2 regions of the Marinobacter sp. EVN1 genome follow, and region 2 is predicted to be linked to the other one. Evidence: predicted binding sites of a transcription regulator. Region 2 holds the regulator's gene; the other holds the start of a gene.

Region 1 (7,070 bases), on a different contig from region 2:
CTTTCGCCACGGTGTCCCCGGTAATGGGTTCCCCCACCTGATATTGCCCCTGTTGGTCCAGTTTCACGTCCACCGAGTGGGTATCGCCAAACAGGTTGTGCATATCGCCAAGGATTTCCTGATAGGCGCCGGTCATGAAGAAGCCCATCAGCAAAGGGGACTCCGGGTCGTGTTCGGGCAGTGGCAAGGTGGTTTCGATGCCCTGGCCGTCCACGTACTGATCAATCCGGCCGTCCGAATCGCAGGTGATATCCTGGATCACGGCCCGCCGGTTCAGTGACCGGTTAAGCCCGTTGATCGGCATCACCGGAAAGATCTGATCGATGCCCCAGACATCGGGCAGGGACTGGAACAGGGAAAAGTTCACGAACAGTTTCTCAGCAAGCTTCTCGTTCAGCTCGTCGATGATTTCCCGGTGCGCCCGGTTGGCGCTGTCCAGCTCGGCCCGGAGCATCCGGCAGCAGCGCACGTACAGGGTTTCGGCCTGGGCCCGCTCCTGCAGGGACAGCAAACCGTGGGCAAACTGGGCGTGGACATCGGCCATGGCGTGCAGGATGTCGTGATAGATTTCCGCCAGTGAGCGGGGCGAGTCCTCATCCTGAAGACTTTCCAGGTCTCGCCAGAGATCCTGCAGCGGCGCGGGGGCCTCAGCAGCGGGTTCCGTAGGCTCGCGGTTGTCCGGGTATTCGCGGTCAATCACATTGGTGACCAGTACCGAATGATGGGCGGTGAGCGCCCGGCCGGATTCACTGATCAGGTCCGGGTGCGGGATACCCTGGCGGTCACACTCGGACTGCAGCACGTGCACCACGTTGTAGGCGTATTCGAATACGCTGTAGTTCATGGAGCAGCTACTGCGGGAACGGGTTCCTTCGTAGTCGACACCCAGGCCGCCGCCTATATCGACGGTACCGATGGGGGCGCCCATAGCGTGCAGTTCCGTGTAGAAGCGAGCGCACTCACGCAAGCCGGTCTGGATGTCCCGGATATTCGCAATCTGTGAGCCCAGATGGAAATGCAGCAGTTGCAGGGTGCCCAGGGCTCCGGCCTGTTTCAGGGTATCCACCACATCCAGTACCTGGCTGGCAGACAGACCGAACTTGGATTTCTCGCCCCCGGTATTCTGCCAGTTGCCCTTGCCAATAGTCGCCAGACGGGCTCGCACGCCAATCAGCGGGGAAATGCCCAGCTTCTTTGCTTCTTCCAGAATCAGTGGCAGTTCCGACTGCTTTTCCACCACGATAAACACCCGGTGACCCAGTTTCTGGCCGATCAGTGCCAGGCGGATGTACTCCCGGTCCTTGTAGCCGTTGCAGACAATCACCGAACCGGCCTGCTTTGCCAGCGCCAGTACGGCCATCAACTCTGGTTTGCTGCCGGCTTCAAGGCCCACCTGGTTGGCCGAGGCGGCCGGTTCGGCTGACAGCAGTTCCTCCACCACCCGGCGCTGCTGGTTTACCTTGATGGGGTAAACCGCCGTATAGCGGCCCCGGTAGCCCTGCTCCTGAGTGACTTTGTTGAAGGCATTGCAGAGCTTGTTGACCCGGTCGTGCAGGATATCGGTAAAGCGAATCAGAACCGGCAGGGGAACACCGGCTTCGGCCAGCGAACGAGTCAGCGCTGGCAGGTTGATGCGGGCGTCGCTTCTGCCCCGGTCCGGGCAGATTTCAACCTCGCCCTGACCGTTGACTGAAATGTATCCGTCACTCCAGTGAGCGATGTTGTAGACCTTGTGGGCTGGTGATGCAGCGGTTTCAGCCATTGTTGCTATCCTGTCAGGAAACCCGGGGCGGCCGGCGGGCCGGTAACAGGCTGCATTGTAGGAGCTGACCACTGCACCTACAATACGCCCCTTTCAGATGCCCCGGCACATTGCAGCGGCACACAGTGGGAGACAGACATGACCGCATTGAACGAAGGCTGGTTCACCGAGGTATTTCAGGACCAGGGCACCGCTTTTTCCCTGCAGGTAAAGCGCAAGCTCCATGAAGAGCAGACGCCATTTCAGAAACTCGAAATCTATGAAACCGAAACCTTCGGCAACCTGATGGTTCTGGACGGCTGTGTGATGCTGACCACCAGGGACAATTTCCTGTACCACGAAATGATGACCCATCCTGCGCTGTTCACCCACAAGGACCCGAAAAAAGTGGTCATCGTCGGTGGTGGCGACTGCGGCACCCTGAAAGAAGTTCTGAAACACCCAGGAGTGCAGGAAGCCTGGCAGGTGGAGATCGATGAGCGGGTAACCCGCATGTCTGAGAAGTATTTTCCAGAACTGTGCGAAGCTAATGGCGACCCCCGTGCCAACTTCTTTTTCGGTGATGGCATCCAGTGGATGCGTGATATCGAACCGAACAGCATTGATGTGCTGATTATCGACAGTACCGACCCGGTGGGTCCTGCGGAAGGCCTGTTCGCGCTGGATTTCTATCGCGATGCCATGTTGGCCCTGAGGGAGGGCGGTATCATCGTTCAGCAGAGCGAATCCCCCCTGCTGCACACCAATACCATCATCAAGGACATTCACGATGACATGCACAAAGCCGGTTTTGGCCATGTGCAGACATTGCCATTCCCCCAGCCGGTATACCCCACGGGCTGGTGGAGCTGCACCATGGGCAGCAAGGAAAACCCGCTGAAGTATTTCCGCGAGGAAGATGCCAACAACCGCCCCTTTGTCACCCGTTACTACAATGCCGGGGTGCACCACGGTGCCTTGGCCATGCCGCAGTTTATGGTGGATGCGCTGGAAGATGAGGTTCGCCCGGAAGAGGGTTGAACCAGAGCTTAAAGAAAAAGGGCGCCACAAGGGCGCCCTTTTTCGTTCCGATAGGTAGCGGTGTTACTGCTTGCCGCTGACAAACTCCGGATAGGCTTCCATACCGCATTCGGAGAGGTCGACACCTTCGTACTCTTCCTCTTCGGTCACACGGATGCCCATGACAGCCTTCAGGATACCCCAGACGACCAGACTGGCTACGAATACCCAGATGAAGATGGTCAGGGCGCCGATGATTTGGCCGCTGAAGCTGACATCGCCGTTGGTAACCGGTACCAGCAGCAGGCCCAGCAGACCACAGACACCGTGGGCAGAGATGGCGCCGACCGGATCGTCGATGCGCAGCTTGTCCAGAGTGACGATGCTCAGTACCACCAGGATGCCGCCCAGGGCGCCCCAGATAGTGGCTGTCAGCGCGCTCGGGGTGGATGGCTCGGCGGTGATTACCACCAGACCGGCGATCGCACCGTTCAGCAGCATGGTCAGATCAGCCTTGCCAAACATCAGGCGAGCGGTGATCAGGGCGGCAATAGCGCCACCGGCAGCGGCTGCGTTGGTGTTCAGGAACACCATGGCCACGGAGTTGGCACTGGCGACGTCGCCGAGTTTCAGTACAGAACCACCGTTGAAACCGAACCAGCCCATCCACAGGATGAAGGTACCCAGAGCGGCCAGTGGCATGTTGGCGCCCGGGAAGGCACGGATTTCACCGTTGGGGCCGTATTTGCCTTTACGCGGGCCAAGCAGCAGTACACCAGCCAGGGCCGCAGCGGCACCTGCCATGTGTACGATGCCGGAGCCGGCGAAGTCACTGAAGCCAAGATCACCGAGGTTGTACATACCGAACACATCGGCGCCACCCCAGGTCCACGCGCCTTCCAGCGGGTAGATAAAGCCAGTCATGAAGACCGCGAATACCAGGAACGCCCACAGCTTCATGCGCTCGGCAACCGCGCCGGACACGATGGACATGGCGGTGGCCACGAACACGACCTGGAAGAAGAAGTCAGAGGCCGCCGAGTAGATGGAGCCGCCGGTGAAGCCGTCTTCACGGGTGGCGAAGTCACCCAGTACGCCGTCCACGTCCACATCGGCGATGCCGGAGAGGAAGACGTTACCGCCGTACATGATGGCGTAACCGCACACCAGGTACATGGTGCAGGCCACGGCAAAGAGCGCGACGTTCTTGGTCAGGATTTCGGTGGTGTTTTTAGCACGCACCAGGCCGGACTCGAGCATGGCAAAGCCTGCGGCCATCCACATGACTAATGCGCCACACACGAGAAAATAAAAGGTATCTATTGCATACTGCAGGTGAAAGAGATTGCTTTCCATAGGAAGCCCTCCGCACAAGGCTCTTCAGGTTATAAGTTTTTTGCGTTGGCTGGGTGTCAGTTCTGGATCAGACCGCTTCTTCGCCGGTTTCGCCTGTCCGGATCCGGATAGCCTGTTCCAGTTCAGTCACGAATATTTTGCCGTCGCCGATCTTGCCGGTATTGGCTGCCTTGGTGATGGCTTCGATGACCTGGTCCAGCAGGTTGTCGCCAATGGCGATCTCCACTTTGACCTTGGGCAGGAAATCCACCACGTATTCCGCGCCACGATAGAGCTCTGTGTGGCCTTTCTGCCGACCGAAGCCTTTGACTTCAGTGACGGTTACGCCTTGTACGCCAATCTCGGATAGTGCCTCACGGACATCATCCAATTTGAAAGGCTTGATGATCGCTGTCACAAGTTTCATTGCTTTCTCCTTGGTAAAGCCGTCCCAACAGTGAGGGCCCGTCGGCCGGTTGTTGAGTTCGGGATGCTGCCACCTCGCACATCAATTGTGCGGATTGCGTACGAGGGCTTTAGCATCGGGTATGCCAACGCAAAAAATAGCTTTTAAAACAAACTCTTAATTATTGTCTGTGCCGAAATGGCGCAGCTTGATGCACCGTTGTGGTGCATTGTGCCTGCGATTGTCTCAAAACAGCGCAGTCGGGCCATCGGCCGCGGCCATTATAATGCCGACCGGGTACAGTATGGCAGGGGGTAGGGTGTGATACACTCCCGCAAACACCCCGGCGACACGGAAAATAGTCTGATATCGCCGAAAAACCGATTCGAGAGGTGATTGATGAAAGGGCCCCAGGAAATTTTTTCTCAGTTGCAGGGTCAGTTTGGCCAGTTTGTTCCCGATATGGCGCGGGCAGCACGGGAAGATTTTGAAACCCAGGCCCGGGCCACGGTGATGTCGGTTCTGTCCCGGCTGGAGCTGGTGACCCGGGAAGAATTTGATGCCCAGCAGGCGGTCCTGATGAAAACCCGTGAAAAGGTTGAGGCCCTGGAAAAACGTGTTGCCGAACTGGAACAACGCCAGAGTTCCTGATGGTTTGCCCGGGCGGCAGGGTCGCTGCCCGCAACGACTGATTGTTCTGTGCCATGGAAGGTTGTCATGCTCGCTATTGTCCATTCGCGCGCCAGCATTGGCGTGTCTGCTCCCCCAGTTACCGTTGAGGTGCACCTGTCTGGTGGCCTGCCGGCATTATCCATCGTCGGGTTGCCGGAAACCGGAGTGAGGGAAAGCAAGGATCGGGTTCGCAGTGCACTGCTGAATGCCGGTTTCGAATTCCCCGCCCGTAGAATCACCATCAATCTCGCGCCTGCTGACCTGCCCAAAGAAGGTGGCCGTTTTGATTTGCCCATTGCCCTGGGCATCCTGGCAGCCTCCGGCCAGATTCCCCCCGAAAGCCTCGAAAGCCACGAGTTTCTCGGAGAGCTGTCCCTGGATGGTGCGCTTCGGCCCCTCAAGGGGATATTGCCCGCGGTACTGGCGGCTCGCGAGGCGGGTCGTTCGCTGTTGCTACCGCAGGACAACGCCGAGGAGGCCGCCCTGGCCAGCCGTGATGATGTGCTTGCCGCCAGCCATCTGCTGACGGTCTGTGAGCATCTGGCGGGTCGTGCCCGGCTGGTTCCTGTTCCTCGATCTGAAACGCCGGGAGACGGTGCCGCAGCGGTGTCTGTGGCCGATCTCTCAGAGGTGCGAGGCCAGCAAGTGCCCCGTCGGGCGCTGGAGGTGGCCGCAGCTGGCGGTCACAATCTGTTGTTTTTCGGCCCTCCCGGAACCGGTAAAAGTATGCTGGCGAGCCGGTTACCGGGCATTCTGCCAGGTTTGCCAGATGAGGCAGCCATGGAGGTGGCCAGCGTGCATTCCGTTGCGGGCCAGCCGCTAAAGCCAGGTGGCTGGCGTCAGCCACCATTCAGGGCGCCTCATCACACGGCGTCTGCGGTGGCGCTGGTGGGCGGTGGCAGCAGTCCTCGCCCGGGCGAGATCTCTCTGGCGCACCGGGGGGTGTTGTTTCTCGATGAACTGCCGGAGTTTGAACGGCGGGTCCTGGAAGTGCTGCGGGAGCCTATGGAAACAGGCGAAATCTCCATCAGCCGGGCGGCGCGGCAGGTCACTTTCCCAGCGCGATTTCAGGTTGTGGCCGCCATGAACCCATGCCCGTGTGGTTACAGTGGTCACCCCAATATCGAGTGCCAGTGCACGCCGGCACAGGTGATGCGTTATCGGGCAAAGATCTCGGGGCCGTTACTGGATCGGTTCGATCTGCATGTGGAAGTTCCGGTGCAGTCCGGAGAGGTCTTGCTCGGTTCCGGGGTGTCCGGTGAGAGTAGCGCCAGTGTCAGGGCCAGGGTTCTGGCTGCCAGGGCCCGGCAGGAGGCTCGTGGGATGCTCAACTCGGCCCTCTCGGGAGCGTTGCTGGATCAGGCTTGCCGGCTGGATGCCGCCAGTGAGCGGTTGTTGACCCGGGCCATGGAGCGACTGGGGTTGTCGGCCCGGGCGCTCCATCGAATATTACGACTGGCCCGCACCCTGGCGGATCTGGAGGGTGCTGAACACCTGAGCCAGTCGCACCTGATGGAGGCGCTGGGTTACCGTCAACTCGACCGTCAGGCTGGCCAGGGGTCGGTTGTCTCCGCCTGAAGCTGCTGACTCTGGTAAACTGTGTGCCAGGTTTATTCCATGAGATCCGCTTTGAAGCTTGAGGACACAGAATGACTGACCAGAACGAGACTCAGGATACGAATCCGGTCACCACACGCCGCGGTGTTCGCAGCTTTGTACTGCGCCAGGGGCGGATGACCGAAGGTCAGAAGAAGGCCTTCGATCGCAACTGGGCCAAGTACGGACTGAGCCGTGACAATGGCATGATCGACCCCCGTGAGGTGTTTGGCCGCGATAACATGCTCAACCTGGAGATCGGTTTCGGGATGGGCAAATCCCTTGCCGATATGGCCGAAG
Region 2 (7,070 bases):
CCCTGGACAAATCCGTGGATGTGCACACTACCCCCATCCAGGACGTGATGACCCGCAACGGCAAAACCATCCGGGCAGACCACCTGGCGGCAGAAGCCTTGAATATCATGGAAGAAATGAAGATCAACGCCTTGCCGGTTACCGACGCAAACGGCACCCTGGTGGGCGCTATTAATATGCACGACCTGCTGCGGGCCGGAGTGATTTGATGACTCAGACAGCGCATCCGTTACAAACCCACTGGGACGCAGCCCTGAAGGCCAAAGCCTCGGACATTCGCCTGATCGCCCTGGATGTGGACGGCATCATGAGCGATGGCCGCCTCTATTTCAGTGCCAGCGGCGATGAACTCAAGGCCTTCAACATTCTTGACGGCCTGGGCCTGAAACAACTGATGCAGGCAGGCATCACCGTGGCGGTGATTACCGGACGACGCTCTCCGCTTACGGAAAGACGAATGTCGGACCTGGGCATCCCGCACCTGATGCAGGGTCGCGAAGACAAAAAAATTGCATTGCTGGAATTGATCCGGGATATGAACCTTGCGCCGGAGCAGATTGCCTACATGGGCGACGACCTGCCCGACCTGCCCGCGCTGCGTTTTGCCGGCCTTGGCATCACGGTACCCAACGGCTACTGGCTGGTTCAGCAACACGCCGACTACTGTACCCGCAGCCCCGGTGGACAGGGCGCTGTGCGCGAGGCCTGCGATCTCCTGCTCTGGGCGCAAGGGCACCTGGACAACACTCTTGCCCCCTATCTGGACGAGCCAGCATGATCACCGAGCGGCTTTTCGGCGATCGTGGCAAACGGCGGATTACAGCCCTGGCCCTTGCCGCCACCGTAACAGCAACCGTTTTTCTGCTGTGGCAAAGTGACGAGCCTGTCAGTCCGCGGAATGCCGCCAGCGAACTACGGGGGCCCGCAGAGCCCGACGGCTTTGTGATCGGCGGCCAATACCGCGCCTGGGATGAGCAAGGGAACCTCCAGATTGATCTCAAAAGCCCCAGAATTGAGCAGTTTGAAGCAACCGGCACGGCTCATCTGGATACGCCAATAGCCCGGCTTTTCAGTGAGGGCAGCCCCGACCCTTGGCTCATTGAGTCCAATGAAGGTAGCCTTCAGCAGAACAATGAAAAGCTGGAACTTATGGGGAACGTCCGATTGACCCGACAGTCCGAAGGCCGCGAAGCCGTTCTTGAAACCGAGGCACTGACCCTGGACAACAGCAACGGCACCGTCTACACCGACCAGCCGGTGACCATCACCGAGCCTTTCGGCGTCACCCGCTCCACCGGCATGAAAGCCTGGATCAACGAACGCATTCTCGAACTCAACTCCCGGGTAGAGGGACAATATGAAACCGTCAGGTAAACGATCTTTCTGCCGGCCAGCGATTCTGGCCATGGCATTGCTGGCCGGACCGGCATCGGCATTCAACCTGGATTCCGATATCCCCATAAAGGTCAGTGCAGATTCGGCCCGCCTGGATGAAAGCGCCGGAACGGCCGTTTACACCGGCGCTGTCGAACTGATTCAGGGCGAAACCCGGCTGGACGCGGATCGGGTGGTACTTTACCGCAACCAACAGGGTGTCAGCCGGATTGAAGCCGCCGGTAACCCCGCCCATTACCGGCAACCCGGCCAGGAAGGCGAAGGCACGACCGATGCCAGGGCCCTGAACATCACCTGGTCTGGCGATGAAAACCTGGTTATTTTTGAACGCCAGGCCGTTATTGAACAAGACGGCAACGTATTCCGGGGCGACGTCATCCACTACGACACCGTTCGCCGCGTTGTTACTGCGGAAGGCGGCACGCCATCCGACGGCGGCTCCGGCCGGGTGGAAATGGTGATTCAGCCTCGTAATTCAGCTCAATCCAGTGACGGGAAAGGTTCGGATGGCAGTTCTCAGGGCCAGTAATCTGGCAAAAAGCTACAAGCAGAAAAAAGTGGTGCTGGACGTTTCTCTGGAGATTCGCTCCGGCGAGATTGTCGGCCTGCTCGGCCCCAACGGCGCCGGCAAGACCACCTGCTTCTACATGATCGTGGGCCTGGTGCCTGCGGATCACGGCCGGATCACCATCGACACCCAGGACATCACCCCGCTGCCAATGCATGGGCGCGCCCGCAAGGGCATCGGTTACCTGCCCCAGGAGGCCTCCGTGTTTCGCAAACTGACCGTGCGGGACAACATCATGGCCATCCTCGAAACCCGCAAAGGCATGAGTCGGGCGGAACGGGAGGCCAAGCTGGAAGAGTTGCTGGAAGAGTTTCATATTACTCACATCCGTGACAGCGTGGGTATGGCGCTATCCGGCGGCGAACGCCGCAGGGTTGAAATCGCCCGGGCGCTGGCCATGGAGCCTGCGTTTATCCTGCTGGACGAACCCTTCGCGGGCGTAGACCCTATCTCCGTCAGTGACATCAAGCACATTATCCGGCACCTGCGAGATAAAGGTATTGGCGTGTTGATTACCGACCATAACGTTCGGGAAACCCTCGACATCTGCGAGAATGCCTACATCGTTTCCGGCGGCCACATCATCGCCTCCGGCAATGCCGAAGCCATTCTGGCAAACCAGCAGGTGAAAGAAGTGTATCTGGGTGATGAGTTCCGGCTCTGACCTGATAAAACAGGGTTTATCCGAGGTCTGATTGTTTTGATGATCTGTAGCAAGTAAACTCGGCAAAAAACTTGCTTATACTGTTCACAGACAATGGCAAGTAACCAGCGTACAACATTTTTTTCGGCCTGTGCGCCGGCAAAGCAACAACCGGGATGCCCATGAGTTATGGATCTTGAGCCATGGTTATGAAAGCCTCATTACAGCTTAAGCTGGGCCAGAGTCTGACCATGACGCCCCAGCTGCAGCAGGCCATACGCCTGCTACAGCTTTCTACCCTCGATCTCCAGCAGGAAATCCAGCAGGCGCTGGAGTCCAACCCCATGCTGGAAACCTCAGAGGACGATGAGCACCCTGAAGGCGACGAGCGCGAAGAGCACGAGCACAGTGAAGCTTCCAGCTCTGAGGCCAACCAGGACGACAGCCACCAGGACGCGAGCCCGGACTGGGACGAAACCGAGAACGGCCCTGACTGGTCGTCCGAGAACGATATTCCGGACAACATTCCCGATGATCTGCCAGTGGATACCGCCTGGGACGACATCTACCAGTCTGCCCCGGCTCCGGCCAGCAAAGGCGAAGACGAGCACGAATCGGATTTCGAAACCCGGAACTCGCCTACCGAAACCCTGCAGGATCACCTCGAGTGGCAGTTGAACCTGACGCCTCTGAGCGAGCGGGATCAGGCCATTGCCCACGCGCTGCTGGATGCTGTGGATGAGCGCGGCTACCTGACGTCTGACATTGAGGACATTCACGCAGGCCTGCTGGACGAAACCGAAGAAGACCCGTTGGAACTGGACGAAGTGGAAGCGGTACTCCACCGCCTGCAACACTTCGACCCGCCAGGCGTGTTCGCTCGGGATCTCCAGGAATGCCTGCTGATTCAGCTCAACCAGCTGCCACCGGATACCCCCTGGCTGCGCCAGGCGAGACTGGTGGTTACCCAGTTCCTACACCTGCTTGGCAACCGGGACTACGCGCAGCTGTTACGCCGCAGCCGGCTCAAGGAAGACCAGCTGAAACAGGTACTGGCCCTGATCACCAGCCTGAACCCGCGCCCTGGCGATGTCGTGGACCGGGCCGAACCGGATTACGTTATCCCGGACGTCATCGTACGCAAACACGAAGGCCGATGGCGGGTTGAACTCAACCCGGAAATCGCTCCGCGTATCCGGGTGAATGCCAGCTACGCGTCACTGATCCGCCGGGCTGACAGCAGTGCCGATAACACCTACCTGCGCGACCAGCTGCAAGAAGCGAAATGGTTTATCAAGAGCCTGCAAAGCCGGAATGAAACCCTGCTGAAAGTGGCCACCCGCATCGTTGAACACCAGCAAGGGTTCCTCGATCAGGGCGAAGAAGCCATGAAGCCTCTGATCCTGTCTGACATTGCCCAGGCGGTGGAAATGCACGAGTCCACGATTTCCCGGGTTACCACCCAGAAGTACATGCACACGCCCCGCGGTATTTTCGAGCTGAAGTACTTTTTCTCCAGCCACGTCAGCACCGCCGAGGGCGGCGAATGCTCGTCTACAGCCATCCGGGCGATGATCAAGAAACTGATTGCCGAGGAAACCCCGAAAAAGCCATTGAGCGATAGCAAAATTGCAGCCATGCTAGGGGAACAGGGAATCAACGTGGCGCGGCGTACCGTGGCCAAATACCGGGAGGCCATGCATATTCCTCCCTCGAACGAACGAAAACGCCTGGTTTAAACTTTCGCCGGTGCATGATGCACTGGCACGCAAGCCGGCAAGCACGCCGGCAGTATGACAACAGGAGACGCCTATGCAACTCAACATTTCAGGCCATCACGTAGAACTGACTCCCGCTCTGAAGGATTACGTCAACACCAAGCTCGAGAAGCTGGAGCGTCACTTCGACCACATCAGTAACTGCCAGGTCACCCTGGAGGTCGAGAAGGTGCGCCAGATGGCGGAAGCCACGCTGCACGTGATTGGTGGTGAGATTCACGCAAAGGCAGAAAGTGAGGACATGTACGCCGCAATCGACGCTCTGGTCGACAAGCTGGACCGTCAGATCCTCAAGCACAAGGAAAAGAACGTAGACCGGATGCACGGTAACGGCGGTCGCTGAAGCGCGAACCTTACCGGGTGTTTCATGAAACGAGCTGCGGCGGGGCTAACCGGCCGCAGCCTTTTTTTTACGGACATGCAGTCGATCCATGAGCGAGCCATCCCTGACCATCGACAATATTCTTGCCCCTGAACTGACCCTCTGTAAGGTGCCGGCCTCAAGCAAGAAACGTGTGCTGGAGTTCATCGCTGAACGGATTCACTTTCAGGATGAAATCCTCAGCGACACCCAGATCTTCAACAATCTGGTCTCCCGCGAACGCCTGGGTAGCACCGGTATCGGTGAGGGTATTGCCATCCCCCACTGCCGACTGGAAGGCCTGGACCGCGTCATCGGCGTACTGATGACTCTGGAAGAGCCGGTAGACTTTGATGCTATCGATAACCAGCCGGTAGATCTGGTGTTTGCCCTGATCGTCCCCAAAGAAGCCACCAGTGAACACCTGGAGTTACTGAGCCAACTGGCGGAGCGCTTCAATGACAGCACTTTCTGCGCCCGGCTGCGCCAAAGTGAAGATCCCGCGACCCTTTACCAGCGTATGGCGGAGAGTAATCACTGAGATCAGCCTGATATCTGGACAGGCTGCCAGGCAGATTGAAGGAGAAACAGTCCCATGAAGCTGATTATCGTCAGTGGCCGATCCGGTTCCGGCAAGAGTACGGCCCTGCATGTGCTGGAAGACCTGGGATTCTACTGCATCGACAACCTGCCCATTGGCTTGCTGTTCCCGCTGACCCGAGAGGCGGCCACCCAGGAAGCGCCCGGCCGGCTGAAAAAAATGGCCGTCAGTATTGATGCCCGTAACCTGTCCGCCGAGCTGGCCAATTTTGAAACCATTTACCAGCAACTGAAGCAGACCGGTGTCGAGGTTGAAATCATATTCCTGGATGCCGACGAGCAGTCACTGCTGCAACGCTTTCACGCAACCCGCCGCAAGCATCCGCTGAGCGATGACAAGACGTCTCTGCGGGAGGCAATCACCAACGAAAAGCAATTACTGGAACCCCTGTCAAAGCTGGCCGATCTTTACGTCAACACGACCGGGCTCTCCATGTACGAGCTACGCGACATGATCAAGCAGCGCGTGGCCGGTCGCAAGGATCAGGAACTGGCACTGCTGTTCCAGTCCTTTGGCTTCAAACATGGCGTGCCGGTGGATTCAGACTATGTCTTCGACGTCCGCTGCCTGCCCAATCCATACTGGGACACCAGCCTGCGCAAGCACACCGGCGTTGATCAGCCGGTCATCGAATTTCTGGAACGGGAACCGCTGACACGTCAGATGGTGGATGACGTCACGGGCTTCCTGAATACCTGGCTGCCCTCGTTTGCCGACAGCAATCGTAGTTACATGACCATTTCCATCGGTTGCACCGGTGGCCAGCACCGCTCTGTTTATGTGTGTGAGCAGCTCGGGCGCTATTTCCGCGATCATTACCGTAATGTGCAGGTGCGCCACACCGAACTGCCACACCTTCAAACCCGGGGAGAAATCTGAGCGCCTATGATTTGCCGCCCCATCACCATCATCAACAAACTCGGCCTGCATGCGCGGGCCACGGCGAAGCTTGTGGCCACCGCATCAGATTTTGACAGCAAGGTGCGAATCCGCGGCAAAGGCCGGGACGTAGACGCCAAGAACATCATGCAGGTGATGATGCTGGCCGCCAGCCAGGGCACCGAAGTGGAACTGGTTGCCGATGGCCCGGACGAACAGGATGCCATCGACGCGCTGGCTGCCCTGATCAACGATTATTTTGGTGAAGGGGAATAACCTCCGGTTTCGTCATTCACCTACAATCCTTTCTCACGTGTGCCACCTAACTCCGCTATAATGCAAAGGTTTTCTGATCGCAGGTGGTTCAATGACCGACATTCTGGAAAAAAGCCAGGCCCGCCAACGCCTTCGCTCACTCAGTGAAGCGCTGGACAGTGGTGCCCTCAAGCAGGTGGCCCGCATTCTGAATGGCGGTCTGAGCCCCAGCGATATTGCTCACCTTCTGGAATCCTCGCCACCACGCCAACGGGCCCTGCTCTGGAACCTGGTCGACAAGCAGCTGGAAGGGGAAGTCCTCCAGTACCTTGGCGACGATATTCGTAGCTACTTCCTGAGCCAGCTGAACGCGCAGGAGCTTGCGGACATTCTGGAAGATTTCGAGTCGGATGACCTGGCCGACTTGCTTCAGCAATTGCCGGACACGGTGATCCAGGAAGTCCTGGACACCATGGATGAGCAAGACCGTCAGCGGGTAGAGGAAGTCCTCGCTTACCCGGAGGACACTGCTGGCGGCCTGATGAACACCGACACCATCACGGTGCGGCCGGACATCAGCATCGACGTTG

What was found. The regulator sigma-54, encoded in region 2, starts transcription at its own class of promoters, with help from an activator protein. The targets are predictions, from matches to a motif close to ANTGGCATNNANNTTGCTNT.
Region 1: glnK (P-II family nitrogen regulator) is a predicted target of sigma-54. The motif match lies at 4,633-4,652, and genes of this name have one in related genera.

Annotation. Positions count from the first base shown of each region.
Region 1 is NZ_AXCB01000013.1:85,579-92,648, reverse strand. It holds gene speA (biosynthetic arginine decarboxylase) at 1-1,762, opposite strand, end outside; gene speE (polyamine aminopropyltransferase) at 1,901-2,782, shown strand; gene Q674_RS26860 (ammonium transporter) at 2,846-4,117, opposite strand; gene glnK (P-II family nitrogen regulator) at 4,185-4,523, opposite strand; gene Q674_RS26850 (accessory factor UbiK family protein) at 4,902-5,153, shown strand; gene Q674_RS26845 (YifB family Mg chelatase-like AAA ATPase) at 5,220-6,752, shown strand; gene trmB (tRNA (guanosine(46)-N7)-methyltransferase TrmB) at 6,824-7,070, shown strand, end outside.
Region 2 is NZ_AXCB01000023.1:99,724-106,793, forward strand. It holds gene Q674_RS32075 (KpsF/GutQ family sugar-phosphate isomerase) at 1-209, shown strand, start outside; gene Q674_RS32080 (KdsC family phosphatase) at 209-778, shown strand; gene lptC (LPS export ABC transporter periplasmic protein LptC) at 775-1,374, shown strand; gene lptA (lipopolysaccharide transport periplasmic protein LptA) at 1,358-1,924, shown strand; gene lptB (LPS export ABC transporter ATP-binding protein) at 1,902-2,627, shown strand; gene Q674_RS32100 (RNA polymerase factor sigma-54) at 2,816-4,345, shown strand; gene hpf (ribosome hibernation promoting factor) at 4,419-4,727, shown strand; gene ptsN (PTS IIA-like nitrogen regulatory protein PtsN) at 4,816-5,286, shown strand; gene rapZ (RNase adapter RapZ) at 5,341-6,225, shown strand; gene Q674_RS32120 (HPr family phosphocarrier protein) at 6,232-6,501, shown strand; gene mgtE (magnesium transporter) at 6,593-7,070, shown strand, end outside.